2 regions of the Streptomyces sp. NPDC002403 genome follow, and region 2 is predicted to be linked to the other one. Evidence: predicted binding sites of a transcription regulator. Region 2 holds the regulator's gene; the other holds the start of a gene.
What was found. Region 2 encodes HrcA, which represses chaperone genes, less so after heat shock. Its sites were predicted from a motif close to TTNGCACTCNGNNNNNCNGAGTGCNAA; they were not measured.
Positions count from the first base shown of each region.

Region 1: a site for HrcA is predicted at 10,017-10,043, ahead of groES (co-chaperone GroES). Genes of this name have one in related genera too.

Region 1 covers NZ_JBSFBQ010000001.1:341,551-356,184, reverse strand. Annotated here, with positions in the region: gene ACWCPY_RS01745 (right-handed parallel beta-helix repeat-containing protein) at 1-1,148, opposite strand, end outside; gene ACWCPY_RS01740 (substrate-binding domain-containing protein) at 1,452-2,537, shown strand; gene ACWCPY_RS01735 (ABC transporter substrate-binding protein) at 2,787-4,115, shown strand; gene ACWCPY_RS01730 (carbohydrate ABC transporter permease) at 4,115-5,008, shown strand; gene ACWCPY_RS01725 (carbohydrate ABC transporter permease) at 5,005-5,859, shown strand; gene ACWCPY_RS01720 (hydroxyacid dehydrogenase) at 5,896-6,924, shown strand; gene ACWCPY_RS01715 (ester cyclase) at 7,040-7,753, shown strand; gene groL (chaperonin GroEL) at 7,834-9,459, opposite strand; gene groES (co-chaperone GroES) at 9,557-9,865, opposite strand; gene ACWCPY_RS01700 (DUF6234 family protein) at 10,182-10,658, shown strand; gene ACWCPY_RS01695 (polysaccharide deacetylase family protein) at 10,864-11,904, opposite strand; gene ACWCPY_RS01690 (THUMP-like domain-containing protein) at 11,987-13,240, shown strand; gene ACWCPY_RS01685 (hypothetical protein) at 13,261-13,626, opposite strand; gene ACWCPY_RS01680 (hypothetical protein) at 13,677-14,342, opposite strand; gene ACWCPY_RS01675 (RNA polymerase sigma factor) at 14,443-14,634, opposite strand, start outside.
Region 2 covers NZ_JBSFBQ010000005.1:78,565-93,198, reverse strand. Annotated here, with positions in the region: gene ACWCPY_RS08385 (AMP-dependent synthetase/ligase) at 1-1,548, shown strand, start outside; gene ACWCPY_RS08380 (SpoIIE family protein phosphatase) at 1,739-3,664, shown strand; gene hemW (radical SAM family heme chaperone HemW) at 3,740-4,981, shown strand; gene ACWCPY_RS08370 (DUF3097 domain-containing protein) at 5,065-5,883, opposite strand; gene ACWCPY_RS08365 (MBL fold metallo-hydrolase) at 5,909-6,631, opposite strand; gene hrcA (heat-inducible transcriptional repressor HrcA) at 6,830-7,846, shown strand; gene dnaJ (molecular chaperone DnaJ) at 7,847-8,983, shown strand; gene ACWCPY_RS08350 (nitronate monooxygenase) at 9,108-10,181, shown strand; gene ACWCPY_RS08345 (16S rRNA (uracil(1498)-N(3))-methyltransferase) at 10,178-10,924, shown strand; gene ACWCPY_RS08340 (hypothetical protein) at 11,131-11,619, shown strand; gene ACWCPY_RS08335 (S41 family peptidase) at 11,689-14,634, shown strand, end outside.

The sequences.
Region 1 (14,634 bases), on a different contig from region 2:
TTGTAGATCTCGGTGCCCAGGATCGGGCCCCAGCAGTTCTGCACGAGGCGGGCACCGTCGTTGCTGCTGACGTTGTAACGGGCGACCGTGCCGATGGTCTTGGCGCCGCTGTACGGGCAGATCAGCAGGAAGCCGCCCTTGTTGTCGTGGCTGTAGTTGTACTGGAAGACGGTGTTCCGGGAAGCGCCGTCGGCGTCGAAGGACATCCCGTCGTGGGTGTTGCCGCCGCCCGAGACCTCGTTGTACTCGACGGTCGTGTCGTCGGTGTTGAAGGTCCAGATGCCCGCGTTGGCGGAGGGCGAGCGGAGCTGGAAGCCGTCGACCCGGTTGTGGTCGACGCGGGCGCCGCTGGTGGTGTCGAGCTTCATGCCGTCGCCGGACAGGGACTTCAGCGTGTTGTGGTGGATACGCACGCCGGTGCTGGGCGTCCACTCCCCCGGGTACACGTTCGGGTCCTGCTGCTCGCCGACCAGATCGCGCTTGGAGAAGGTCGACTTGAAGTAGATGCCCTCGCGGTCGACGTCCTCGATGCGGTTGTTGCCGATGTCCAGACCGTCGTACCAGCTGGCCTTGGTCCTGCCCTCGACCGCGATGTGGATCGCGCTGGAGCCGGAGACCGTCTTGTAGTCGCCGCCGCGCACATCGTGGATGTAGAGGCCGGAGATGTCGAAGCCGCGGGCGACGCCGTAGTCGGTGAGGCGGAGCCGGACGCCGTTGCGCTCGCTGCCGGGGTTGTCGGCGTTGGTGATCTCCAGCGCCTTGAGGTGCACGTACTGGGTGTTGGCGAGCAGGACGACGTCGTGGGCGCCCGCGCCGTCGAGCCTGGCGCGGGCCGAACCGTTGCCGTAGTCGGCGATGGTGAACGGGGCGCGGGCGGAGCCGGTGCCGGTGGGGGCGAGGGTGCCGGTGCAGGTGGCGCCGCGCTTGAACAGGAGGCGGTCACCGGGGCCGTAGGTGTGCGCGTTGGCCTCGGCGAGCGAGGTCCAGGGGTGCTGCTTGCTGCCGGTGGCGCCGGCCGGGTCCGCGGCGCAGTCGACGTGGAAGGTACGGCCGGTGGGCGCGGCCTGCGCGGCGGTCTGGCTCGCGACGGTCAGGCCGCCGGCGGCCGTCAGGGCCGCGAGCGCCGCAGCGGTGACGCGATGTCTCACAATTCCTCCGTACGAACGGTCAGGGTCGGGACGGACGGTCGGGTGGGGGCGGACGGCCGGTATGGGGCGGGACGCGTCCGCATCGCCGGGAATCCTGGACTCGGATTGATCGAACGTCAATGGATAGCGTTTGAATGATCGACACTCCCATCGTTCGATCACGTTGGTCTAGGGTCTTCTCCTTGGATCAGGCCGGTCCCGCGAGCCCGGCCCGGTCCGGACGAAAGGCCCTAGGGTCGGACAACGGCCCCGGCACCGGCCGGACCGGGGGCCGGGGCCACACACTGCGAGGGGACTGCCGCCGTGCGCGAAAGTGCTGCTGAACGTCATGACCGCCTGCTCGGACTGGTACGGGAACGGGGTTCGGCCCGGGTCTCGGACCTGGCCTCGCAGCTGGGCGTCTCGCCCGTCACGGCCCGCCGGGACGTGGAGGAGCTGGCCGGCCGCGGCCTCCTCGACCGGGTCCACGGATCGGTGTCCTGGCCGCAGGAGAGCGCCGCCGGCTCCGGCTCCGGCTCCACGGGCAGCGGTCTGGTCCTCGGCATGCTCGCGCCCTCGTCGACCTACTACTTCGCCGAGGTCATCCGCGGCGCCCACGAGGCCGCCGCGAAGGCCGGTGCCCGGCTCATCCTGCGGATCTCCGACTACCGGCCGCAGGAGGACCAGTCCCGCACCGAGGGGCTGCTCTCCGCGGGCGCCGAGGGGCTGCTGGTCGCGCCCGGCTGGCAGGACCCGGGCGACCCCGCCGCGTTCGGCGACTGGATCGCCTCGCTGCCCGTGCCGACCGTGCTGCTGGAGCGCCGGCCCACCGCGGGCTCCCCGCTGGACGGCCTGGACCGGGTCTGCTCGGACCACGCCCACGGTGTGCTGCTGGCCGTCCGCCACCTGGTGGACCTCGGGCACGGGGCGCCGTTGCTGATGGCCCGCGCGGACTCCCCGACCGCCGTCGCGGTGCGGTCCGGATACGCGGAGGCGCTGGCCGTGCTCGGGCTGCGCACACCTCAGGACGTGATCGATTCCGTACCGGCCGAACTGGCCCCGGACGCCTTCGAGCAGGCCGTGCAGGCGCTGCGCGAGGCGGTCCTGTCGGGGGTGTCGACGGCGGCGCTGATCCACAACGACGTGGACGCGATCCAGGTGGTGCAGCGCCTGGCCGAACTGGGCGTGCGGGTGCCGGAGGACCTGGCCCTGATCGCCTACGACGACGAGGTGGCGGCGCTCGCGGACACCCCGCTGACGGCGGTGGCGCCGCCCAAGCGCGAGGTGGGCCGGCACGCGACGGAACTGCTGGTGGAGCGGCTGGGCCAGAGCGGGGACGCGCCCCGGCGGCATCTGACGCTGCTGCCGCAGCTGAGGATCAGGGACTCGTGCGGGGCACGCCTGCCGTAGGCGCGCGGGCGGGCCCGGGAGCAGATGTTCCGGCGGCCTTCCCGCCCGGTTCCCGCACCCGGTTCCCGCGCTGTTCCCATCCGGTTCTCAGCAGGTTCCCGTCCGGTTCCACAGCGCACCCTGCCCGCTTCCGTACGTAACTTATCTGATCTTTTTTCGATCAATCGATCTTTCGCTCTTGACTTCGGTCACAACTGGTCCAAGGATCACGGCCAACGCCAATGTCGCCGCCAGTTCAGGAGCCTCGCTGTGAGCCGCAGTCCGAGCAGAACGTCCCTCGCCGTAGTCGGCACCGCCACCGCCCTCGCCCTTCTCACGGCCTGTGGCGGCAGCGGCGACGACGACGCAGCCGCCGGAAGCGACGGCAAGCCCGTCAGCATCACCTTCTGGGGCTGGGCCAAGGGGTCCAAGGAGGTCGTTGACGCGTTCAACGCCTCGCACAAGAACATCAAGGTGGTCTACGAGGAGATCCCGTCCGGCAACGCGGGCGGATACGCCAAGATCTCCAACGCGGTGAAGGCGGGCAACGCCCCCGACCTGGTCTCCATCGAGTACCCGCAGCTCCCGGAGTACGTCAGTCAGGGCGCGCTCCAGGACATCGGCCAGTACTTCACCGAGGACATCCGCAAGAAGCTGCTGCCGCAGGCGGTCGAGCTGACGACGCTCGGCGGCAAGAACTGGGCCGTTCCGTTCGACGCCTCGCCGCAGTCCTTCTACTACCGCAAGGACCTGTTCGAGAAGTACGGCGTCGAAGTCCCCAAGACCTGGGACGAGTTCCGCAAGGCCGCCGAGAAGATCAAGAAGGCCGACAAGAAGGCCCGGATCGGCACCTTCTTCCCCGATGACCCGACCACCTTCCAGGCGATGGCCTGGCAGGCCGGCGCCCAGTGGTACAAGCCCGAGGGCGACACCTGGAAGGTCAGCACCGCCGACGCGGCCACCAACAAGGTCGCCGACTACTGGCAGGGTCTGCTCGACGACGACCTGATCCGCTCCAACGCCTCGTTCAGCCCCGAGTGGACCAACTCCCTCAAGAACGGCGGCACCGTCGGCTACCTCGGCGCCGCCTGGGGTGCGGGCGTCCTCAAGGGCACGCTGCCCGAGCAGAGCGGCAAGTGGGCCGTCGCCCCGATGCCCAGCTGGGACGGCAAGCCGGCCAGCGGCATGCTCGGCGGCTCCACCTTCGCGGTGACCAGGACCAGCAAGAAGGCGAAGGCCGCGGTCGAGTTCGCCACCTGGATGTCGACCACCGAGGAAGGCATCAAGGCCCGCATCGAGTCCGGCACTTCGAGCGCCTTCCCGGCCGCGGCGGCCCTGCGCCCGGTGGCCAAGAAGTCCTTCGACGCCGGGTTCTACGGCGGCGAGGACATCTACCAGGTGTTCGAGGGCGCCGCGACGTCGATCGGCCAGAACTGGAGCTGGGGCCCGACGACCGGCACGACGAACACCACCATGAAGGACCAGTTCGGCAAGGTCGCGAGCGGCGGCACCACCATCAAGGACGCCGTGAAGGCCGGGCACGACGCCACGGTCGCCGAGCTGAAGAAGCGCGGTCTGAAGGTCGAGGACGCAGGCTGATGAAGCGCGCCCGGACGACCAGAGCCGCCGCCATCCTGCTGGGGCCCTTCTTCGTACTGTTCACCCTGGTGATGGTGCTGCCGATCGGTTACGCGGTCTGGCTCAGCCTGTTCACCGAGAAGCAGTCCGGCCTGGGCTTCGGCGGCACCGAGACCGTCTTCAGCGGACTCGACAACTACACGGCGGCCTTGGGCGACCGGGCGTTCCGCGAGGGCTTCGGCGTACTCCTCGGATACTGCCTGTTCTACATTCCACTGCTGCTCGTCGGAGCCCTCGCCCTCGCCCTGCTGCTGGACTCCACGCTGGCCCGCGCCCGCCGGTTCTTCCAGCTCGCGCTCTTCCTGCCGCACGCCGTGCCCGGCATCATCGCCGCGCTGATCTGGGTGTACCTCTACACCCCGCAGCTCAGCCCGGTGGTCAGCGCCATGGAGTCCGGCGGAATCGGCTTCGACTTCTTCTCCCCCGAAGGCGCCCTTCCCTCCGTCGTCAACATCGCGCTGTGGGAGTGGCTCGGCTACAACATGGTGATCTTCTACGCCGCGTTGCAGGCCATCGACCGCTCCGTGCTCGAAGCGGCCACGGTCGACGGGGCCGGTGCCTGGCGCACCGCGCTGAGCATCAAGGTGCCGCTGATCCGCTCCTCCCTCGTGATGGTCGCGCTGTTCACGGTCATCGGCTCGCTCCAGCTGTTCACCGAGCCGCTGATCCTCAACAAGGGGACCGGCTCGGCCGTCTCCTCCACCTGGACGCCGAACATGTACGCGTACACCGCGGCCTTCGAGCGCAACGACTACGGTCTCGCCGCGGCCGCCTCCATCCTGCTGGCGCTCACGGCCGCGCTGCTGTCCTTCGTCGTCACCCGCTTCACCGGCCGGAAGGGCAAGAAAGCATGAACTCCCCCGCCTCCCGCGGCCGCTGGATGTCGAAGACCGCCGTCAACGGCTTCCTCGTGCTCGCCGTCGTCTACATGCTCTTCCCCCTCGTCTGGCTGGTCACCGCCGCCACGAAGGACACCGGCGGGCTGCTCGCCGGCAACGCCTTCTCCTTCGAGGGCTTCAACCTCGGCCAGAACCTGTCCGACCTGGCCTCCTACGGCGACGGCATCTACTTCCGCTGGTACCTCAACAGCCTCATGTACGCGGGCGGCGGGGCGATCGTCTGCTCGCTGATCTGCGTCGCCGCGGGATACGCCTTCGACAAGTACGAGTTCCGGGGCAAGGAGAAGCTCTTCGGCCTTGTGCTGATGGGCGTGCTCGTGCCGACCACGGCGCTCGCCCTGCCGATGTATCTCCTGGCCTCCAAGACCGGCCTGGTCAACACCTACTGGTCCGTGCTGATCCCGGTGCTGGTCAACCCGTTCGGCGTGTATCTCGCGCGGGTGTTCAGCACCGGCTACATACCGAACGAGGCCCTGGAGGCCGCCCGTATCGACGGGGCCGGTGAGCTGCGCGTCTTCTGGTCCATCGGACTGCGCATGGTCATGCCGGGCTTCGTGACGGTCTTCCTCTTCCAGTTCACCGCGATCTGGAACAACTTCTTCCTCCCCCTCGTGATGCTCTCGGACCGCAAGCTCTTCCCGCTGAGCCTCGGTCTGTACTCCTGGAACACCAACACCCACGGCGAGCCGAGCTTCTATCCGCTCGTCGTCACCGGCTCCCTCCTCGCCGTCATCCCCCTGATCGTCGCCTTCGTCTCGCTGCAGCGGCACTGGAAGGCCGGACTGACCGCCGGCAGCGTCAAGTGACTCTCACCGCGAGCCCTGAGGAGTACGAGTTCCACCATGCCCCACGCCACTGACAACCGGCCGACGGCCCTGCTCGCGATGGGCCCCGGCATCGCCGACCGCCTTCTCGCCGACCGCCACCGCACCCGGCTGGCCGAGCTCACCCGTACCGACCCGTACCTCGTCGGCCACGACCTGGCCGCCCCGACGCCCGAGGTGGCCGCCGCCCTCGCCGAGGCCGAGGTGCTGTTCACCTGCTGGGGCGCGACACCGCTCACCGCCGGGGTCCTGGCGGCCGCGCCCCGGCTGCGGGCCGTGGTGCACGCCGCGGGCTCCGTGAAGCACCACATCACCGACGCCTGCTGGGAACGCGGCATCGCCGTCACATCGGCGGCCGGGGCCAACGCCCTGCCGGTCGCCGAGTTCACCCTCGCCACGATCCTGTTCGCCGGCAAGCGGGTGCTGCACACCGCGCACCGCTACCGCGATCTGCGCGCCGACCACGACTGGCTCGCGGAGCTCGACGGGGCCGGCAACTACCGCCGTACGGTCGGCATCGTCGGCGCGTCCCGCATCGGCCGGCGCGTGATCGAGCTGCTGCGCCCCTTCGACCTGGACGTGCTGCTGTACGACCCGTACGTGGACGGCCCGGAGGCGGCGCAGCTCGGAGTGCGGCTCACCCCGCTCGACGAGCTGTGCGCGAGCAGCTCCGTCGTCTCGGTGCACGCGCCCCAGCTCCCGGAGACGCACCATCTGATCGGTGCGGCGCAGCTGTCCGCCATGGCGACCGGGACGACGCTGATCAACACGGCGCGGGGTTCGCTGATCGACGAGGAGGCGCTGCTGGCCGAGCTGACGACCGGCCGACTGCAAGCGGTGCTGGATGTGACGGACCCCGAACTCCCGCCCGCGCACTCGCCGTTGTACACCCTGCCCAATGTGCTGCTCACCCCGCATGTCGCGGGTTCGCTGGGCGATGAGCTGCACCGGATGGCCGACCAGGCGCTGGACGAGCTGGAGCGCTTCGCGGCCGGTCTGCCCTTCGCGGACCCCGTCCACTCCGGAAGCCTGAGCCACTCCGCCTGAGCCACTCCGCCTGGGCCTTCGGACCACTGCGGACCCGCTCGGCCCGATCCGTCGGGAAGCCCGTGTCTCACTAAACTGGAAGCATCCCATCCGGAACGCGTGACCGGGAGATGCCATGAGATTCGTACAAGTTATCGACTGCAAGACGGATCGGTTCGAGGACATGGACCGTCTCATGGACCGCTGGGCCGAGCAGACCCGGGGCACCCGGACCGCCACGCACAGTCTGATCGGCAAGGACCGCTCCGACGGGTCCCACTACGTGGAGATCATCGAATTCCCGTCGTACGAGGACGCGATGGCGAATTCCGGGCTGCCCGAGACCGAGCGGATCTTCCGGGAGATGGTGTCGCTCTGCGACGGCATGCCCTCCTTCACCGACCTCGACGTGGTCCGCGACGAGCAGCTGAACCAGGCGCAGGTCCGCCGCTTCTTCCACGAGATCGCCGTCGGCGGTCATCTCGACGCCATCGACGAGGTGTTCGCGGCCGACTACACCGACCACGGCATCGCGAGGCCGGAACGGACGGTGATCGGCTCCGGCCGGCTGCGCGCCGATGTCGCCCGCTGGCGGGCCGCCTTCGACTTCACCTTCGAGCTGGACCGGCAGATCTGCGGGGATGACGACGTCGTGACGCTGTGGACCTGGACCGGCACGCACAAGGGCGCGTTCATGGGCATCGCGCCCACGGGCAGGCAGTGCGTCATGACCGGCACCACGATCTTCCGGTTCGAGGACGGAAGGATCAAGGAAGGCTGGTGGCACGAGGACCTCATGGGCCTGATGCGCGAGCTCGGCGCCCTAGACGGGAGCGCGGCGCGCGCCTGAACGCCCGAAGGCCCCCTGTCCCTCCGCCGAGCGGTGGGACAGGGGGCCTTCTGCGGCTGTGCGCCCCGAACGGCTACGCGTCAGTGCGAGTGGCCGTGACCGCCGTGGGCGGCCTCGGCCTCCTCCTCGGCCGGCTTCTCGACGACCAGGGTCTCGGTCGTGAGCAGCAGCGACGCGATGGACGCGGCGTTCTCCAGCGCGGAGCGGGTGACCTTGACCGGGTCGATGACGCCGGCCTTCACCAGGTCGCCGTACTCGCCGGTCGCGGCGTTGAAGCCCTGGCCCTTGTCGAGCTCGGAGACCTTCGAGGTGATGACGTAGCCCTCGAGGCCGGCGTTCTCGGCGATCCAGCGCAGCGGCTCGACGGCGGCGCGGCGCACGACCGCGACACCGGTGGCCTCGTCGCCGGTCTTGTCGAGGTTGCCCTCCAGGACCTTGACGGCGTGGACCAGAGCGGAGCCACCACCGGAGACGATGCCCTCCTCGACCGCGGCGCGGGTCGCGGAGATGGCGTCCTCCAGACGGTGCTTCTTCTCCTTGAGCTCCACCTCGGTGGCGGCACCGACACGGATCACGCACACGCCGCCGGCCAGCTTCGCGAGGCGCTCCTGGAGCTTCTCGCGGTCCCAGTCGGAGTCGGTGGCGTCGATCTCGGCCTTGATCTGGTTGACCCGGCCCTTGACGTCGCCGGGCTCGCCGCCGCCGTCCACGATCGTCGTGTCGTCCTTGGAGACGGTGACGCGGCGGGCGGTGCCCAGCACGTCCAGACCGGCCTGGTCGAGCTTGAGGCCGACCTCCTCGGCGATGACGGTCGCACCGGTGAGGGTGGCGATGTCGCCGAGCATGGCCTTGCGACGGTCACCGAAGCCCGGGGCCTTCACCGCGACGGCGTTGAAGGTGCCACGGATCTTGTTGACGACGAGGGTCGACAGCGCCTCGCCCTCGACGTCCTCGGCGATGATCAGCAGCGGCTTGGAGCCACCGGCCTGGATGACCTTCTCCAGCAGCGGGAGGAGCTCCTGGATCGAGCCGATCTTGCCCTGGTGGATCAGGATGTACGGGTCGTCGAGGACGGCCTCCATACGCTCCTGGTCGGTCACCATGTACGGGGACAGGTAGCCCTTGTCGAAGGCCATGCCCTCGGTGAAGTCGAGGTCCAGACCGAAGGTGTTGGACTCCTCGACGGTGATGACACCGTCCTTGCCGACCTTGTCCATCGCGTCCGCGATGAGCTCGCCGACCTGCGGGTCCTGCGCGGAGAGCGCGGCCACGGCGGCGATGTCGGTCTTGTCGTCGATCGGCCGGGCGGTCGCGAGGAGCTCCTCGGACACGGCCTTGACCGCGGCGTCGATGCCCTTCTTCAGGGCGGCGGGGGAGGCACCGGCGGCGACGTTGCGCAGACCCTCGCGGACGAGCGCCTGGGCGAGCACGGTGGCGGTGGTCGTACCGTCACCCGCGACGTCGTTGGTCTTGGTCGCCACCTCCTTCACCAGCTGGGCACCGAGGTTCTCGTACGGGTCGTCGAGCTCGACCTCGCGCGCGATGGTGACACCGTCGTTGGTGATGGTGGGAGCGCCGAACTTCTTGTCGATGACGACGTTGCGGCCCTTGGGGCCGATCGTCACCTTGACCGTGTCGGCAAGCTTGTTGACGCCGCGCTCAAGGGCGCGACGGGCGTCCTCGTCGAACTTCAGGATCTTCGCCATGGGAGCTGAGCTTTCCTCTCGGACGAACTGCGCCCCCGACCGCCCGGCTGGTTAGTTCGCAGGGGGCCAGGGGCGCAGAACAGAAAACGTGGGTGAATTACTTCTCGATGATCGCGAGGACGTCGCGAGCCGAGAGGACGAGGTACTCCTCGCCGTTGTACTTCACCTCGGTGCCGCCGTACTTGCTGTACAGCACGACGTCGCCGGTCTTGACGTCGAGCGGAAGGCGCTCGCCGTTCTCGAAGCGGCCCGGGCCCACGGCCAGGACGACGCCCTCCTGGGGCTTCTCCTTGGCGGTGTCCGGAATGACCAGGCCGGAGGCCGTGGTCTGCTCGGCGTCGAGCGGCTGGACCACAATGCGGTCCTCGAGCGGCTTGATCGCAACCTTGGAGCTGGCGGTCGACACGATCCGGTCTCCCCCTTCGGAGATCTCACGGGGTAACAGTCTTGGGGTGGCGACCAGGTCGATCCGTCGTCGCGGGTGCCGGACCTGCCAGTCGCACAGTACTGCTGGCACTCTCCAGTGGTGAGTGCCAGCACCGAGACTATGACCGCGATTAGCACTCGGTCAAGCGGAGTGCCAATTCGAGCGATCGTGGCGTCGCCGGTTCGCGGCTTCGGCGGCCCCGGAGGCAACGACCGGGGCACGGTCCGGACAACAGTCCGGACAACATGAGGGCAACGTACGGACGGACCGGACCGTTCCGTACGACCGTGTGGACATGACCCGCCCCTCCCCCTCCTCACGGCCGGACCAGCGGTCCGGGCGGCGGCCGTACGCGTCACGCGCCGTGAACGGCTGCCTCGATGTGGTGCTCGGAGTGCTGATGGTCCTTCTGGAGGGACTGATCTGCGCGGTCGCCACCGTCCGGCCGGCTTTCTCGCCCGCGGACCCCGGCGGCGCGGAGCCGGCAGGTCCGCCGCCGATGGACTGGACACCCGTCCTCGTCCTCGGCGGGATCGCCGCGGTGGTCTGCCTGTTCGGCGTCGTGCTGCTCCGCAGCGGCTGGCCCCGGGCGGGCGTGATCCAGCTGGCGGCGGCGCTGGTGCTGTGCGTGGTGACGGTGCGGGCCGGGCACGAGGACTACCGCCGCTCGCACCCGGCGCCCGCGCCCGCTCCCTCGTACGATCCCGGCCGGACCGGCCACCAGTGCCTCAGCGGCGGCGACGACCGCGAGTGCCGGGACTCCGGCGGCTGACGGCAGGAGATCACGACCGTCGACCCCGGCTCGCCGTGATCACCGCGGGCCGGCGGGCCCGCCGCGGGCGTGGGCGACGGATGGTGCACCCGCTGCGCGGCCTTGCGGCCCAGCCGTTCGATCGGGTCCACCGACTGGGCGCACCCCGTGGCGGCCGTCAGCGCACCGGCCACCAGCAGTCCGGCCAGCAGCCGGTGCGCGACCCTCATACGTAGTCCTCCAGGCGGGCCACGGCGTAGCCCCGGTCCGTGACGGTCTTCATGACCGCCCGGACCAGGTCGGCCATGCTGCCGTCCCATTCCGCGCGGCCCCGGAAGTGCGTGAGGATGATGTCGCCTGGGTGCAGGTCCTGGTCCTCCTCGCGCCACTCCATGTGGTCCGGGAACGCCTCGGCGTTCCAGAGGGGCACGGCCTTGATCCCGCAGGACTTCGCGATGCGGAGCGTGTCCCCGTTGTAGTTGCCGTACGGCGGGCGGAAGAGCCTGGGCCGCTTCCCGAACTGCTTCTCGATGATCTCCTGCTGGCCGCAGATCTCGCGCTTCTGCCCGGCGTACGAGAGGCCGGGCAGATAGGGGTGGTTGAGCGTGTGGTTGTTGAGGGTGACGCCCAGCCGCTGCGCCTCGCCGAAGTACCCGTAGTTGTCGCTCACCTCGTAGTCGCTGAGGAACGCGCTGTACGGGATGTCCAGTTCGTCCATCATCTGCAACAGCTCGGGGTCCTTCTCGGAGCCGTCGTCCATCGTCAGGAAGACGACGCGGTCCTTGGTCGGGACGGTGGTGAAGACCGGCGGCAGCGAGTCGTCGCCGCCCTTCACCTCGAAGCCCTCGCGGGTGGTGATGCGCGGCTTCACGGCGGGCGGCCGCGGGGCGATCAGCGGCGCCTTTCCCAGCCCCCACTTCTTGGCGAGTGCCGCCCGCACGGCCGGGCCGAACTTCGCGTTCTCATGGCCGCCGGGTGCGCGGTCCTGGCCGGCGAGCCGGCCGGGGCCGCCCGGATGTCCGGCGGCGGGGTCCGGGGCGGGTTCCCCTCCCGGGTGCCCGGCGGCCGGCCGGTCCCGGCGCCCGGTGTCGCCCGGCTGCGCGCCGGACCCGGAGGCGCAGCCGGAGCCGGCCGCGGCGACCAGGAGCGCGACCAGGACGGCGCAGGCGGGCCGGTGCCCGCCGGGGCGCCGCCTCCGCCCGGAGCCGAGTACGGCCGATCCGCTCCGTTTCGTGGCCATTTTTTCCTTTTGTCGTACAAGTTGCATGGCGTCGCATCCTGCCAGGGCGTCATCGGCCCACCGCCCCGACACCGCCGCCGGGTCCACCGGTCTACCCGGCTGGCTCACAATGGGGCGGGTGAACGCTCTCGCCCCGAACGACCCGTCCGCCGACGACCGGTCCGACGCCCCCGACCCGCTCGCCTCCTTCCTGGCCCTGCGCACCCCCGAGGGCGCCGCGCTCCTGGACGAGCTGCGGTCGTACGACCCCGCCCAGGAACTCGCCACCGCCACCCGGCTGCGCCGCACCCACCCGGCCGCCCTGGTGTCGGCGGCGCTGGGGCAGGCGCGGCTGCGGCAGCGGGCGGTGGCGAAGTTCGGCGCCGAGGACGCGTACCGGATGTTCTTCACGCCGAACGGCGTCGAGCAGGCGACCCGTACGTCGGTGGCCACCCATCGCGCGCGGCGGTTCGCCCAGACGGGCGCGGTGCGCACGGTCGCCGACCTCTGCTGCGGGATCGGCGGCGACGCGATCGCGCTCGCGCGGGCGGGCATCTCGGTGCTCGCCGTGGACCGCGACCCGCTGACCGCCGAGGTGGCCCGCGCCAACGCCGCCGCGCTCGGGCTGGACGAGCTGATCGAGGTGCGGTGCGCCGATGTCGCCGAGATCGACACCGCGCCGTACGACGCGGTCTTCGTCGACCCGGCCCGGCGAGGCGGCAGGGGCAGGATCTTCGACCCCGAGGCGTACTCGCCTCCGCTCTCCTGGGCGACCGCTGCCGCGCTCGCTGCCCCCCGCGCCGCACTGAAGATCGCTCCGGGCATCCCGCACGAGGCGATCCCGGCGCAGGCGGAGGCCGAGTGGATCTCGGACGGCGGGGACGTGAAGGAGGCGGTGCTCTGGTTCGGCGAGGGCTTCGCGGCCGGTTCGTACCGCGCCACCGTGCTCCCGGCCGGGGCCACGCTGTGGTCCGGGGCCCCGCTGCCCGCCCCGCCCGTCGGTCCGGTCGGCCGCTATCTGTACGAGCCGGACGGCGCCGTCATCCGCGCCCATCTGGTCGCCGACGTCGTCGCGCGGTGCGGGGGCCGGCTGATCGACGAGACCATCGCGTACATCACGGGCGACCGGCCGTACGAGTCCCCGTACACCTCCGGGTACGCGATCACCGACGAGTTGCCCTTCAGCATGAAGAGGCTGAAGGCGCTGCTGCGGGAGCGGAAGGTGGGCGTACTGACCGTCAAGAAGCGCGGCTCGGCGGTCGAACCGGAGGAACTGCGACGCCGGATGAAGCTCCAGGGGCCGAACTCCGCGACGGTCTTCCTGACCCGGGTGGCCGGAGCGCCGACGATGCTGATCGGCCACCCGCTGACCGGCCCGGCCTGAGAAGCCGGGCGGCCGGGCGGTCAGGCCAGGTCGGTCAGATCGTCCGCGTACACCTGCGAGAGCGGCTGCGGGCCCACGTACTGCTGGCAGTTGCACTGCCCGGACTCGAAGCGGACCGGTTTCTTGGCCTCGTCCCAGGCCGTCGGCACCTCGACCCGCTCATGGCACTTGCCCTGCTTGTCGTGCTTGGCGAGATGGTGCGTGCAGCCGCAGACCGGCTCCGGCGCCCTGCTCGCCGCTTCGAGAGCCAGCCGCTCCTGCCTGGACGCCTCCAGCAGTTCCAGCTTGCGGTCGTGCCGATTGCGCAGTGCCGTACGGACGTTGTCGACGGCCCATCCGAAGCCGCCCGTCCAGAAGATGATGAGCACCCACCAGTACCACTCCATGTCGCCCTCCCCCTGCGTGACCCATGTGTCCCGTCAGGATAGGTCGGCGATCAGCGGTGGGCACCGCCCCCGGCGGAGAACAGCGGCTCCGGGGCGGGCGCCCCTGCCAGTACCCGCAGCACCCAGCGCCGGTGGGCGAACGCCTTGACGAGGCCGATGAGTCCGACGATCCAGCCGGTCAGCCCGAGCCCCATGACCAGGACGGCCAGACCGTAGGCGTTCCCTTCCAGCGTGCCACTGGCGGGAACGGCGAAGCAGGCGTACAGCCCGGCCGCGCAGAGCGCGAAGGACATCAGCAGCCAGGCGAGCGAGGCGCCCGGCATCCGCAGGGCCGCGTCGCGCGCCGGATCGCGGTCCAGGCCGCCCCAGGCGTCGAGCAGCCGGCGGATCCTGACGTCGCGGCGCAGGCCGATGGCGACGAGGACGACCGCGGGCACCGCGCAGCCGACGCCCAGGACGGCGAGGAGCACACCGATCCCGGCGCTGATGACGTCGTAGGACTCCTCGAAGGTGATCAGCGCCGTGCCCACCAGCAGCCAGCCGAGCGCGCAGAGCGTTCCCCACAGCCACAGCATCGCCAGCCGGCCCGGTGAGACATGCGCCTTCACCAACATGCCGAGCACCGCGGCCCGGTCGGTCAGCAGCGCCTCCCGGTCGGGCCAGGAACGTATCTCCACGGGCGGTGGTGGCGGCGGCAGTTGTGCGCGGCGAGACATGGAGCAGACCCTACCGAGCGCGCGGGCCGGCTCAGCCGTCGCGCACCGCCTCAGGGCCCGGCCCGCGCATGCCCGGTCGGCCCCGTCCGGCGGCCGGGACTCAACGGCCGTCGCGGTCCGGATGCCCCGCGCGGTCCAGGAGCATCGCCCGTTCCCGTTCGTTGCGGGTCAGTGCGGCCGCCCGCAGGAACTCCGCCCGGGCCTCCTCCTCGCGTCCCGTCCTGGCCAGCAGATCGCCGCGGACGCTGGGCAGCAGGTGGTAGTCCTTGAGCGCCGGATCGTCCGCCAGCGC
Region 2 (14,634 bases):
TTCATCCTCTCCGACTCCGGGAGCCGGGTGCTGATCGCCGAGGACGCCGCCCAGCTGGCCAAGGCCCGCGAGCGCCGGGCCGAGCTGCCGGACCTCGCCCATGTCGTCGTCATCGACCCCGAGGACGCAGGCCCCGCCGAGGGCGACCCGGAGGGCTGGGTGCTCACCCTCGCCGATCTGGAGGCCCGCGGCGCCGAATACCTGGCGCAGCACCCCGAGGCCATCAAGGAGCGGGTCGCCGCCATCACGGCCGACCAGCTGGCCACCCTGATCTACACCTCGGGCACCACCGGCCGCCCCAAGGGCGTGCGCCTGCCGCACGACAACTGGTCGTACATGGCCAAGGCCACCGTGGCGACCGGCCTCATCGACTCCGACGACGTCCAGTACCTCTGGCTGCCGCTCGCGCACGTCTTCGGCAAGGTCCTCACCTCGGGCCAGATCGAGGTCGGCCACGTCACCGCCGTCGACGGCCGGGTCGACAAGATCATCGAGAATCTGCCGGTGGTCCAGCCGACGTACATGGCCGCCGTGCCCCGGATCTTCGAGAAGGTCTACAACGGCGTCGCCGCCAAGGCGCGGGCCGGCGGCGGGGCCAAGTACAAGATCTTCCAGTGGGCGGCCGGCGTCGCCCGCGAGTACGCGACGGTCTCGCAGGACAACTTCCGGCGCACCGGTACGGCCTCCGTCCCGTTCGCGCTCGGCGCCAAGCACAAGGTCGCCGACACCCTCGTCTTCGCCAAGATCCGCGAGGCCTTCGGTGGCCGGCTGCGCGCCTGTGTCTCCGGCTCCGCCGCGCTCGCCCCCGACATCGGCCTCTTCTTCTCCGGCGTCGGGATCCACGTCCTGGAGGGCTACGGCCTCACCGAGTCCAGCGCCGCCTCCTTCGTCAACCCGGGCGAGGCCTACCGCACCGGCACCGTCGGCAAGCCGCTCCCCGGCACCGAGGTACGGATCGCGGACGACGGCGAGATCCTGCTGCGCGGCCCCGGTGTGATGGAGGGCTACCACGGCCAGCCGGAGAAGACCGCCGAGGTGCTGGAGCCGGACGGATGGTTCCACACCGGCGACATCGGCGAGCTGTCCGTGGACGGCTATCTCCGGATCACCGACCGCAAGAAGGACCTGATCAAGACGTCCGGCGGCAAGTACATCGCCCCGGCGGAGGTCGAGGGACAGTTCAAGGCGGTCTGCCCGTTCGTCTCCAACATCCTGGTGCACGGCGCGGACCGTAACTTCTGCACCGCCCTGATCGCCCTCGACGAGCCGACCATCCTCGGCTGGGCCGCCGAGAACGGCCTGGGCGGGAAGCCGTACGCCGAAGTGGTGGCCTCACCACAGGCCGTGGCGCTCATCGAGGGCTATGTGAAGCGGCTCAACGAGGGGCTGCAGCGCTGGCAGACCATCAAGAAGTTCCGGCTGCTGCCCCGCGACCTCGACATCGAGCACGGCGAGCTGACGCCCAGCCTCAAGCTGAAGCGGCCGGTCGTCGAGCGCGCGTACAAGGGCCTCATCGACGACATGTACGCGGGGACCCGCGAGGCGTAGGGCCTGTCCGTCCCCACGGTGTTCCTCCCCGCTCATTTTCTCCGCTCACTTCGGCAACTCGTTGCTTATGAGCATGGTCCATCTGTCACTCTGTCGGTGTCGTCAGCGCCGCCCAACGAGAACAGACAGACAGCAACGAGAACAGACAGAGCGAGAACAGGTCAGGAGCTGCACCGTGGGGCCCATTCCCTTGCAGCGGGACATCGTTCAGCGTCCCGGTGATCCCTCAGGCCGTGCGGACGCGCGGCCGGCCGCCCATACGTCCCTGCCCGGCAACCTCCTCGCACCCTCCGCCGCCCGCAGGTTCGTCCGGGCCGCGCTCGGCGAGTGGACCGGGCTGGGGCTGCCGGCGGCCGTGGGCTTCAGCGAGCGCGTGGCCGAGGACGCGGAGGTGGTCGTCAGCGAGCTGGTCACCAACGCGGTCGTGCACGCCGGGACCAATGTGGAGCTGCTCGCCCGGCTGGAGGAGGCCACCGAGGACGAGGTCGCGGCCCTGGTGCTGGAGGTCTCGGACCACCACCCGGCCCGCGCCGTGCGCAGCGACCGCCCGGAGTCCGGGAGCGCGGCCGACGCGGCGGCGGGCACCGGCCTCGTCGGCCCCGACGAGCCCGCCGATTACGGTCGCGGGCTCCAGCTCGTCGGCACCCTCGCCGAACGCTGGGGCATCACCTACCGCACCGGCCTCAAGACCGTCTGGGCCCGGCTCCCCGTGGACGACTGGAACCCCTTCCCGGAACCGGCGGCCGAGCCCGGGTTCCAGCAGGGCCTGCGCGCCGCCGAACTGCTCGCCCCCTCCGCCCGCCGCGCGCTGCGCGACGACGCGGACTGGGCCGGCCGCGGCGCGCTCTCGTTCCTCGCCGAGGCCTCGGACCTGCTCGCCGGCCAGCTCGACGAGGACATCGTCGCGGCGCTCTCCGGACAGTTACTGGTGCCCAGGCTCGCCGACTGGTGCGCGATCTGGCTGGAACCCGAGAACGGCGGCCCCTCCGCCGTCCCCCGGCTCGCCAGCGTCTGGCACCGGGACGAGGCCGAGACCGGGCGGCTGCGCATCCTGCTGGAGCAGGACCCGATCCGGCTCCCCGAGCGGGTCGGCACCGGACCCGTCTCCATGCCGTGGCCCGGGGGCGAGGAGGAGGGCGCGAAGACCGACGAGCCCGCCGTGTCGGCCCTCGCCTACCGGATCACCTCGGGCGGCCGGACCCTCGGCGCCGTACTCCTCGGCCGGGAGGGCCTCGCCCGCGTCCCCGACGAAGTGACCGCGCTCATCGAGGACTTCGTTCGCCGGGTCGGCCTCGCCGTCGGCGCCGCCCGCGAGTACACCCGGCAGGCCACCATCAGCCGCATCCTCCAGCGCGCCCTGCTGCCCGGCAAGGTCGCCGACATACCGGGGGTCACCAGCTCGCTGGTGTACGAGCCCAGCGACGACGGCGTCGTCGGCGGTGACTTCTACGACATCTTCCCGTGCCCCGGCGACCGCTGGTGCTTCGTACTCGGCGACGTGCAGGGCAGCGGCCCCGAGGCCGCCGTCGTCACCGGCCTCGCCCGGCCCTGGCTGCGGCTGCTGGCCCGCGAGGGCTTCGGCGTCGGCGAGGTCCTGGACCGGCTCAACCGGCTGCTCCTCGACGACGCGATGGAGGCCGCCGAGGCCGCCGCGCTCATGGTGGCCGCGGCCGGCGGCCAGCAGACCGCGGACACCGGGCAGTCCCGCTTCCTGTCCCTGCTGTACGGAGAGCTCGTACCGCTGCCCGGCGGCGGCGTGCACTGCACCCTGGCCAGCGCCGGCCACCCGCTGCCGCTGCTGCTGCGGCCCGACGGCGAGGTGCGCCCGGCCGCCGAGCCGCAGATGCTGCTCGGGATCTTCGACGACGTCGCCTATGAGAGCCAGAGCTTCGATCTGGCACCCGGCGACAGCCTGCTGTGCGTCACGGACGGGGTGACGGAGCGGCGCTCCGGACCGCTGATGTTCGACGACGGGGACGGACTGGCCCGGGCGCTGGCCGACTGCACCGGGCTGTCGGCGGACGGGATCGCGGACCGGATCAAGCGGGCGGTGCACGAATTCGCCGAGCGGCCGCCCGACGACGACCTGGCGCTGCTGGTGCTCCAGGCCGGGTGAGGACCCGCGCCGCCGGGGCACGGGCGCCCTCCGCGATCACGGGCGTGGCCGGGCGTTCCCCGGCGGCGAGCGACAATGGGCGGTATGCCTTCCGTACTGCCCGATGGTGAACCCGTACCCGACGACGGGGCGCTGCCCCGCCACGCCCTGGAAGGCGCGGCCGGCCGGCCGCTCGGCTTCTATCTGCACGTGCCGTACTGCGCGACCCGCTGCGGCTACTGCGACTTCAACACCTACACCGCCACCGAGCTGCGCGGCTCCGGCGGCGCGCTGGCCTCCCGGGACAACTACGCCGAGCATCTGATCGGCGAGGTCCGCCAGGCCCGCAAGGTCCTCGGCGACGATCCGCGCCCGGTCCGTACGGTCTTCGTCGGCGGCGGCACGCCGACCCTGCTGGCGGCGGCGGACCTGGTCCGGATGCTGGGGGCGATCCGGGAGGAGTTCGGCCTCGCGGACGACGCCGAGATCACCACCGAGGCCAACCCGGAGTCCGTCGGCCCCGCGTACCTCGCCGAGCTGCGGGAGGGCGGCTTCAACCGGATCTCGTTCGGGATGCAGAGCGCCCGGCAGCACGTACTGAAGATCCTGGACCGCACGCACACGCCGGGGCGGCCCGAGGCGTGTGTCGCCGAGGCCCGGGAGGCGGGCTTCGAGCACGTCAACCTCGACCTGATCTACGGCACGCCCGGGGAGTCCGACGACGACTGGCGGGCCTCGCTGGACGCGGCGATCGGCGCTGGGCCGGACCATGTCTCGGCGTACGCGCTGATCGTCGAGGAGGGGACGCAGCTGGCGCGGCGGATCCGGCGCGGCGAGGTCCCGATGACGGACGACGACGTCCACGCCGACCGCTATCTGATCGCCGACGAGGCGATGGCCGCGGCGGGCTTCTCCTGGTACGAGGTGTCGAACTGGGCCCGCACGCCCGAGGGCCGGTGCCTGCACAACGAGCTGTACTGGCGCGGGGCCGACTGGTGGGGCGCCGGGCCCGGGGCGCACAGCCATGTCGGCGGGGTGCGCTGGTGGAACGTGAAGCATCCGGGGGCGTACGCGCAGGCGCTGGCCGAGGGGCGGTCGCCGGGCGCCGGGCGCGAGATCCTCTCCGCGGAGGACCGGCGGGTGGAGCGGATCCTGCTGGAGCTCCGGCTCGCCGACGGCTGCCCGCTGTCGCTGCTGGCCCCGGCCGGTCTGGCCGCGTCCCGCCGCGCCCTGGCGGACGGGCTCCTGGAGTCCGGGCCGTACGAGCAGGGGCGGGCGGTGCTGACCCTGCGGGGGCGGTTGCTGGCGGACGCGGTGGTCCGGGACCTGGTGGACTGAGGGTCCGGGGCCCCGCCCCGGACCCCCGCTCCTCAATCGCCGGAGGGGGCTGGAATGTCCGCCGGAGGGGGCTGGAGCAACCCCTACTCCGGCGCCGTCACGAAGTCGATCAGGTGTTCCACCGAACCCAGCAGTGACGGTTCCAGGTCGCGGTACGAGCGGACCGTGGACAGGATGCGCTGCCAGGCCGCGCCGGTGTTCTCCGGCCAGCCGAGCGCGCGGCACACGCCCGTCTTCCAGTCCTGGCCGCGCGGTACCGCAGGCCAGGCCGTGATGCCCACGGAGGACGGCTTCACCGCCTCCCACACGTCGATGTAGGGATGGCCGACCACCAGTACGTCCGCGTCCGACACCCGGTCGGCGATCCGGGACTCCTTGGAGCCGGGGACCAGGTGGTCGACCAGGACGCCCAGTCTGGCGTCCGGGCCCGGGGAGAACTCGCGCACGATGGCCGGGAGGTCGTCGATGCCCTCCAGATACTCGACGACCACGCCCTCGATCCGAAGGTCGTCGCCCCAGACCCGCTCGACCAGCTCCGCGTCGTGCCGGCCCTCCACATAGATCCGGCCCGCCCGCGCCACCCGGGCGCGCGCCCCGGGGACCGCGATCGAGCCCGAGGCCGTACGGGCGGGGCGCACCGGAGCGGCGGCCGAGGGGCGGACCAGGGTGACCACCCGCCCCTCCAGCAGGAAGCCGCGCGGCTCCATCGGGAAGACCCGGTGCTTGCCGAAACGGTCCTCCAGGGTCACCGTCGGACCCTGGGCCGTCTTCTCGCAGCGGATCACCGCGCCGCAGAATCCGGTGGAGACCTCCTCCACGACCAGATCGGTCTCGGCGGGGACCTCGGGAACGGGGGCGGACTTCTTCCACGGCGGGGTCAGGTCCGGCTGGTAGCTGCGCATCGGACGACGATAGGACGACAACGCGTCACGACACGCCGAAGCGTACGGCCAGTTGTTCGCGCTGGTCCTGTACGAACGCCGCGTCCACCACCGCCCCGTGCCCCGGTACGTACACCGCGTCCTCGCCGCCCAGCGCCAGCACCCGGTCCAGCGCGGCCGGCCAGCGGGCGGGGAACGCGTCCCGGCCCGCCTGCGGTTCGCCGGACTCCTCGACCAGGTCGCCGCAGAGCACGATCGCGGGGGAGCCGGGGACCACCGCCACCAGGTCGTGGCCGCTGTGCGCGGGGCCCACGTCGGCCAGCACCACCTCGCGCCCGCCGCCCAGGTCGAGCGTCCACTCGCCGCACACCTGGTGGTGCGGTGCCACCAGCGCGTCCACGGCCTCCGCCGCGTCGTGCTCGGCGACCCCGTGGCGCACCGCCGAGGTGTGCAGCTCCGCGGCCTCCCGCTCCAGCAGCTCCGCCAGGCCGACCGCCCCGTACACCTCGGCGCCGGAGAACGCGGCGGTGCCCAGGACATGGTCGAAATGGGGGTGGCTGAGTGCGATATGCGTCACCCTCCGGCCCAGCAGAGCCTGCGCCTGGGTCCGGACCTCGGCCCCCTCCCGGAGCGACGATCCGGTGTCGTAGAGCAGCACTCCGTCCGTCCCGGCCACCAGTGCGACCGTCGCGTCCCATCCGGGAAGGCGCCGCCGGCCCACTCCGTGACCGAGTCGCTCCCACCCGAACTCTTCCCAAGAGGCATCCATACCGGGACGCTATCGGCAAACGACCTGCACGGTCTCGCGGTAGCGTGGCCGGTCGCCCTTGCTAGGTCCCCACTCGGCCGCCGTACACTGGCCGGGGGATTGCTGGCACTCGCGTTGACAGAGTGCCAAGCGGATTCCTGGGCAGAGAAACAGGAACGTCCCGAGAACCACCGAGGAACACAGCTGGAGGTGTGCGCGATGCTCAGCGAACGCAGACTCGAAGTGCTCCGCGCCATCGTCCAGGACTATGTCGGCACGGAGGAGCCCGTCGGCTCCAAGGCGCTCACCGAGCGGCACAAGCTGGGAGTCTCCCCGGCGACCGTCCGCAACGACATGGCGGTGCTGGAGGACGAGGGCTTCATCGCCCAGCCCCACACCAGCGCCGGACGCATCCCGACGGACAAGGGCTACCGGCTCTTCGTCGACAGGCTCGCGGGGGTCAAGCCCCTCTCGTCGCCCGAGCGCCGTGCCATTCACAATTTCCTCGACGGCGCGGTCGACCTCGACGACGTCGTGGGCCGCACCGTACGGCTGCTCGCGCAGCTGACCCGGCAGGTCGCCATCGTGCAGTACCCCTCGCTGACCCGGTCGACGGTGCGGCACGTGGAGCTGCTGTCCCTGGCGGCCGCCCGGCTGATGCTCGTACTGATCACGGACACCGGCCGGGTCGAACAGCGCATGATCGACTGCCCCGCTCCGTTCGGCGAGACCTCTCTCGCCGATCTGCGGGCCCGGCTCAACAGCCGGGTCGTCGGACGCCGTTTCGCGGACGTCCCGCAGTTGGTGCAGGACCTGCCGGAATCCTTCGAGAGCGAGGACCGGGGAACCGTGTCCACCGTGCTCTCCACCCTGCTCGAAACCCTCGTCGAGGAGACGGAGGAGCGGCTGATGATCGGCGGCACCTCCAACCTCACCCGCTTCGGGCACGACTTCCCGGTGATGATCCGGCCGGTGCTGGAGGCACTGGAGGAGCAGGTCGTGCTGCTGAAGCTGCTCGGCGAGGCCAAGGACTCGGGCATGACCGTACGTATCGGGCACGAGAACGCCCACGAGGGGCTCAACTCCACGTCCGTCGTCGCGGTCGGCTACGGTTCGGGCGACGAGGCAGTCGCCAAACTCGGCGTGGTCGGACCGACCCGCATGGACTACCCCGGAACGATGGGAGCGGTACGCGCAGTGGCACGTTACGTCGGACAGATCCTGGCGGAGTCGTAAGTGGCCACGGACTACTACGCCGTACTCGGCGTGCGCCGCGACGCATCCCAGGACGAGATCAAGAAGGCATTCCGTCGGCTCGCACGCGAGCTGCACCCGGATGTGAACCCCGATCCGAAGACCCAGGAGCGGTTCAAGGAGATCAACGCCGCCTACGAGGTGCTGTCGGACCCGCAGAAGAAGCAGGTCTACGACCTCGGCGGCGACCCGCTGTCCGCCTCCGGCGGCGGTGGCGCGGGCGGATTCGGACAGGGCGGCTTCGGCAACTTCTCCGACATCATGGACGCGTTCTTCGGTACGTCGTCGCAGCGCGGACCCCGTTCGCGCACCCGGCGCGGCCAGGACGCGATGATCCGGCTGGAGATCGATCTGGCCGAGGCCGCGTTCGGCACCACCAAGGACATCCAGGTCGACACGGCCGTCGTCTGCACGACGTGCAGCGGCGAGGGCGCCGCCCCCGGCACCTCCGCCCAGACCTGTGACATGTGTCGCGGCCGCGGCGAGGTCTCCCAGGTCACCCGGTCCTTCCTCGGCCAGGTCATGACCTCGCGGCCCTGCCCGCAGTGCCAGGGCTTCGGCACGGTCGTGCCGACGCCGTGCCCGGAGTGCGCCGGTGACGGCCGCATCCGGTCGCGGCGCACGCTCACCGTGAAGATCCCCGCCGGTGTCGACAACGGCACCCGCATCCAGCTCGCCGGCGAGGGCGAGGTCGGTCCCGGCGGCGGCCCGGCCGGCGATCTGTACGTGGAGATCCACGAGCTCTCGCACGCGGTGTTCCAGCGCCGGGGCGACGACCTGCACTGCACGGTCACCATCCCCATGACGGCGGGCGCGCTCGGCACCAAGGTGCCGCTGGAGACGCTCGACGGCCTGGAGGAGGTCGACATCCGGCCGGGCACCCAGTCCGGCCAGTCGGTCCCGCTGCACGGACGCGGCATCACGCATCTGCGTGGCGGCGGTCGCGGCGATCTCATCGTGCACGTCGAGGTGATGACCCCGACGAAGCTGGACCCGGAGCAGGAGCGACTGCTGCGGGACCTGGCGAAGGTGCGCGGCGAGGAGCGGCCCACCGGCCAGTTCCAGCCCGGCCAGCAGGGACTGTTCTCCCGGCTGAAGGACGCCTTCAACGGCCGCTGACCGGTCTGCCGCACCCGTTCCGGACGCCGGACGGACCCGCTCGACGGGACCGTCCGGCGTTTGAGTACAAAGCGGACCCCGTCCCGCGCGCCCCGCGCCGCGCCGGACGTGACACGATGCGGTCATGTCATCCGCGTTGACCGATCTCTGCCGGTATCCGATCGTGCAGGCCCCGATGGCGGGCGGCTCGTCCGGTCCGCAGCTCGCCGCAGCCGTCTCCGAGGCGGGCGGGCTCGGTTTTCTCGCCGCCGGGTACAAGACGGCCGACGGCATGTACAACGAGATCAAACAGCTGCGCGGGCTGACCGGTCAGCCCTTCGGCGTCAATCTCTTCATGCCGCAGCCGGCACTCGCCGACCCGAGCGCCGTGGAGGTGTACCGGCACCAGCTCGCGGGCGAGGCCGCCTGGTACGAGACCCCGCTCGGCGACACGGACTCCGGCGGCGACGACAACTACGACGCCAAACTCGCCATCCTCCTGGAGGACCCGGTCCCGGCCGTCTCGTTCACCTTCGGCTGCCCGACCCGCGACACCCTCGACGCGTTCGCCGGCGTCGGCACGTACACCGTCGTGACGGTCACCACGCCCGAGGAGGCCCAGGCCGCCCAGTGGGCGGGCGCCGACGCCGTCTGCGTCCAGGGCATCGAGGCGGGCGGCCACCAGTCCACCCACCGCGACGACCCGCAGACCGACGGCACCGGGATCGGGCTGCTCTCGCTGGTGTCCCAGGTCCGCGAGACCGTGCAGATACCGATCGTTGCCGCGGGCGGGCTGATGCGCGGTTCCCAGATCGCCGCGGTGCTCGCCGCGGGAGCGGAGGCGGCGCAGCTCGGTACGGCGTTCCTCGTCTGCCCCGAGTCGGGGGCGAGCCCGCTGCACAAGCAGGCGCTGACCAACCCGCTGTTCGTACGGACCGCCCTGACCCGGGCGTTCTCCGGCCGCCCGGCCCGGGGCCTGGTCAACCGGTTCATGCGCGAGCACGGACCGTACGCCCCCGCCGCCTATCCGCAGGTCCACTATCTGACCGCCGGGCTGCGCAAGGCCGCGGCGAAGGCCGGGGACGCGCAGGGCATGGCGCTGTGGGCGGGCCAGGGACACCGGATGGCACGCGAGCTGCCCGCGGGCCGGCTGGTCCGGCTGCTCGCCGAAGAACTGGACGCCGCACGGACGGCAGTGAGCACAGGGAGTACGCAGTGACCGCACCGGTCTTCGTCGTCGAACAGGTCCCCGGCGGGCCCGAGTTCGTCCTTGAGGGGCCCGAGGGCCGGCACGCCGTGTCGGTGAAGCGGCTGCGCGCCGGCGAGGAGGTCGTGCTCACCGACGGGCGCGGCCACTGGGCGGAAGGCATCGTCCTGGCCGCCGAGGGCAAGGACCGGCTCGTCGTCACCGATCTCGACGAGATCCGGGAGGAGCCCCGGCCCGCCCCCCGCATCACCGTCGTCCAGGCGCTGCCCAAGGGCGACCGGGGCGAGGTCGCCGTGGAGACGATGACGGAGACCGGTGTCGACGCGATCGTGCCCTGGCAGGCGGCGCGCTGCATCACGCAGTGGAAGGGCGACCGCGGCCTCAAGTCCCTGGCCAAATGGCGCAGCACCGCCCGCGAGGCGGGGAAGCAGTCCCGCCGGGTGCGCTTCCCCGAGGTCGCGGACGCGATGACGACCAAGCAGGTCGCGGCGCTGCTGGCCGCGGCGGACTTCGCCGCCGTGCTGCACGAGGACCGGGGGCACGACAGCGAGCCGCTGGCCACCGTCCGGCTCCCCGCCCAGGGCGAGATCGTGCTCGTCGTGGGTCCCGAGGGCGGTGTGTCGCCGGAGGAGCTGGCGGTCTTCGCCGCGGCGGGCGCCCGGACCTGCCGGCTCGGGGCGAGCGTCCTGCGTACCTCGACGGCGGGCACGGCGGCGACGGCACTGCTGCTGGGGCGCACCGGCCGCTGGTCGTGAACCCTGCCCTGAGTCCTGGGTGCTGAGTGTTGAGTCCTGAGTGCTGGGTCACGCTGTGCGCCTGCTGTGCGCCCCGTCGCGTGCGCCGGAGCCGCTCGCGGTTCTGACCGCAAGCCGTCTACCGCTCCACGGGCGAACGGTGGGAAGGTGCCCGTATGGGGACATCAAGGGCATGGGCCCGGGGAAGAGAACGGCGCTTTCTGGCCGTGTCCGCACTCGTGGTCGCGGCGGTCGCGGGTGCTGTGGGCTGTGAGCCCGTGGGCGGACTGAATTCCGCGTCCATCGCCGTGACCACCGATCAGGTCGGCACCGGCGCACTGGAGCGCAACGGGGTCGACGTGCGGTGGCTGAGCTGCACCGCCGGAGTCGACCGGGAGGGGTTCGGGGCCGGGGCCGCCTCGCCCGCCGCCTCCGCGAACCGGATCGCGGACGTCGACTGCACCGGCAAGACCGGGAACGGCGAGGCCATCACACTCACCGGCAAGGTCACCCAGGCGCTCGGCGGGCGGTGTGTGCGCGGCGACCTGACAGCGAAGGCGGGCGGGAGGTCCGTCTTCCGGGCGGATGTGCTCGGCGACTGCGACGCCGCCCCCTCGACCGCCGTGGTGAACCCGCAGCCGGCCGGTGGCGGTGCCGGCTTCCGGCCGGCCGTCACCGTGACCGTGACGGTGACCGAAGCACCCCTGGGCAAGTGAGTCCGGCGGCCCGTCGTACTCCGGCCAACCCGGTTACGCAGAGCATGGCCGCCGCCTAGGGTGATCGGTGTGACACAGCCTGCCTACCTCCGATACCCCCATGTCCAGGGCGATTCGATCGCCTTCACCGCCGAGGACGATGTCTGGCTGGCGCCGCTGGACGGCGGCCGGGCCTGGCGCGTCAGTGCCGACAACCGGCCTGTCACCGGCCCGCGGATATCGCCCGACGGAACCCGGGTCGCCTGGACCTCCACCCGGGACGGGGCGCCCGAGGTGCACGTCGCACCCGCCGACGGCGGCCCCTCGGAGCGGCTCACCCACTGGGGCGACGGGCAGACCGCCGTCCACGGCTGGACGCCCGGCGGCGAGGTGCTGGTCATCAGCGCCCAGGGGCAGGCCTCGCACCGGCGCACCTGGGCCCGGGCCGTCCCGGTCGACGGCGGGCCCGCACGGACCCTGCCGTACGGGCCGGTCGGATCGCTCGCGTACGGGCCCGGCGGCCGGGTCCTGCTGCTCTCGGTCACGATGGGGCGCGAGGCCGCCACCTGGAAGCGCTACCGGGGCGGCACGGCGGGCAAGTTGTGGATCGAGCAGGAACCCCCGGCGGACGGCCCGGCGGAGTTCGTACGGATCCACGCGGAGCTCGACGGCAACATCGAGTGCCCGATGTGGGTGGGGGAGCGCATCGCCTTCCTCTCCGACCACGAAGGCGTCGGCGCGCTCTACTCCTCGCTCCCCGACGGCTCCGGCCTGCGCCGCCACACCGGCACCGACGGCTTCTACGCCCGCCACGCGACCACCGACGGCACCCGCGTCGCCTACGCCTCGGCCGGCGAACTCTGGCTGCTGGACGACCTGGAGGGCGACGGCCCCCGCCGCCTCGACATCCGGCTCGGCGGCCAGCGCACCGACCTCCAGCCGCACCCCGTGCACGCCGGCAGCCACCTCGACTCCGCCTCCCCGGACCGCACCGGCCGGGGCAGCGCCGTCGGGACGCGCGGCGCCGTCCACTGGGTCACCCACCACGGGGGCCCGGCCCGCGTACTCGCCGCCGAACCGGGCGTACGGGCCCGGCTGCCCCGCACCTTCCAGGCCGAGGGCGATCAGCACGTCGTCTGGGTCACCGACGCGGAGGGCGATGACGCCCTGGAGTGCGCACCCGCCACCGGCACCGCGCCCGGCTCCGCACCGCGCCGCCTCGCCGCGGGCCGCATCGGCAGGGTCCTCGACCTCGCCCCGGCCCCCGACGGCAGCCGGTTCGCCGTCGCCGCGCACGACGGGCGGGTCCTGATCGTCGAGCGGGAGAGCGGTGAGGTCCACGAGGTGGACCGCAGCGAGCACGGCGACGCCTCCGGCCTCGTCTTCTCGCCCGACTCCGCCTGGCTCGCCTGGTCCCACCCCGGCCCCGAGCCGCTCAGCCAGCTCAAGCTCGCGCACCTCGCCGACCTCTCGGTCACCGAGGCCACCCCGCTGCGCTTCCGCGACTTCGCCCCCGCGTTCACCGGCGACGGCAAGCACCTCGCGTTCCTCTCCGAGCGGTCCTTCGACCCGGTCTACGACGCCCATGTCTTCGACCTGGCGTTCATCGGCTCCTGCCGCCCGCATCTGCTGACGCTCGCCGCCACCACGCCCTCCCCGTTCGGGCCCCAGCGCCACGGCCGCCCGACCGAGAAGGAGAAGGGCGGCGGCGAGGGCGACCAGGACAACCCGACCGCGCTGCCCGTCACCCGCATCGACCTCGAAGGGCTCGCCGACCGGATCCTGCCGCTGCCCGTCGAGGCCGCCAGCTACTCCACGCTGCGGGCCGCGAAGGACGGCCTGCTGTGGCTGTGCCACCCGGTGACCGGGGTCCTCGGCACGAGCGGCGCCACACCCGACTCGGGGCGGCCCGAGACCGTGCTGGAGCGGTACGACCTGGAGAAGCTGCGCTGCGAGGAACTCGCCTCGGGCGTCAAGGACTTCGCGGTCAGCGGGGACGGCAAGCGGATCGTCCTGCACACCCGGGGCAAGCTGCGCGTCGTACCGTCCGACAGCCATGTCTCCGCCGACGACGAGGACGGCGGTAGCGACGGCGGCGTCACCGTCGACCTCTCCCGGATCCGGCGGATCCTCGAACCGGCCGCCGAATGGCGCCAGATGTACAACGAGGCCGGACGCATCATGCGGGACAACTTCTGGCGCCCCGACATGGGCGGCCTCGACTGGGACGGGGTCCTGGACCGCTACCGCCCGGTGCTGGAGCGGGTCGCCACCCATGACGACCTGATGGACCTGCTGTGGGAGGTGCAGGGGGAACTCAGCACCTCGCACGCCTATGTGAGGCCGTCCGGCGGATGGTGCGACGACTCGGCCCGGCAGGGCCTGCTCGGTGCGGACATCTCCCGTGCGGAGGACGGCGGTTGGCGCATCGACCGGATCCTGCCGTCCGAGTCCTCCGACCCGGAGGCCCGCTCGCCGCTCGCCGCGCCAGGGGTGGCGGTCCGCGCCGGGGACACGATCCTCGCCGTCGACGGCTGCCCGGTCGACCCGGTGACCGGGCCCGGACCGCTGCTCACCGGCTCGGCGGACAAGCCGGTCGAGCTGACCGTCTCGCCGGTGGACGGCGGCGGCCCCCGCCATGTCGTCGTCGTACCCCTGGCCGACGAGGAGGCGCTGCGCTACCACGCGTGGGTCGCCGGCCGGCGGGCGTACGTGCACGAGCACTCCGGCGGGCGCCTCGGCTACCTCCACGTCCCCGACATGGTCGGCTCGGGCTGGGCGCAGCTCCACCGCGACCTGCGGATCGAAGTGGCCCGTGAGGGACTGGTCGTGGACGTCCGGGAGAACCGCGGCGGCCACACCTCGCAGCTGGTCGTGGAGAAGCTCGCCCGCCGCGTCGTCGGCTGGGACCTGCCGCGCGGCAGGCGGCCGTTCAGCTACCCGCAGGACGCGCCGCGCGGGCCGGTGGTCGCCGTGGCCAACGAGTTCTCCGGCTCGGACGGCGACGTCGTGAACGCCGCGATCAAGGCGCTGGGC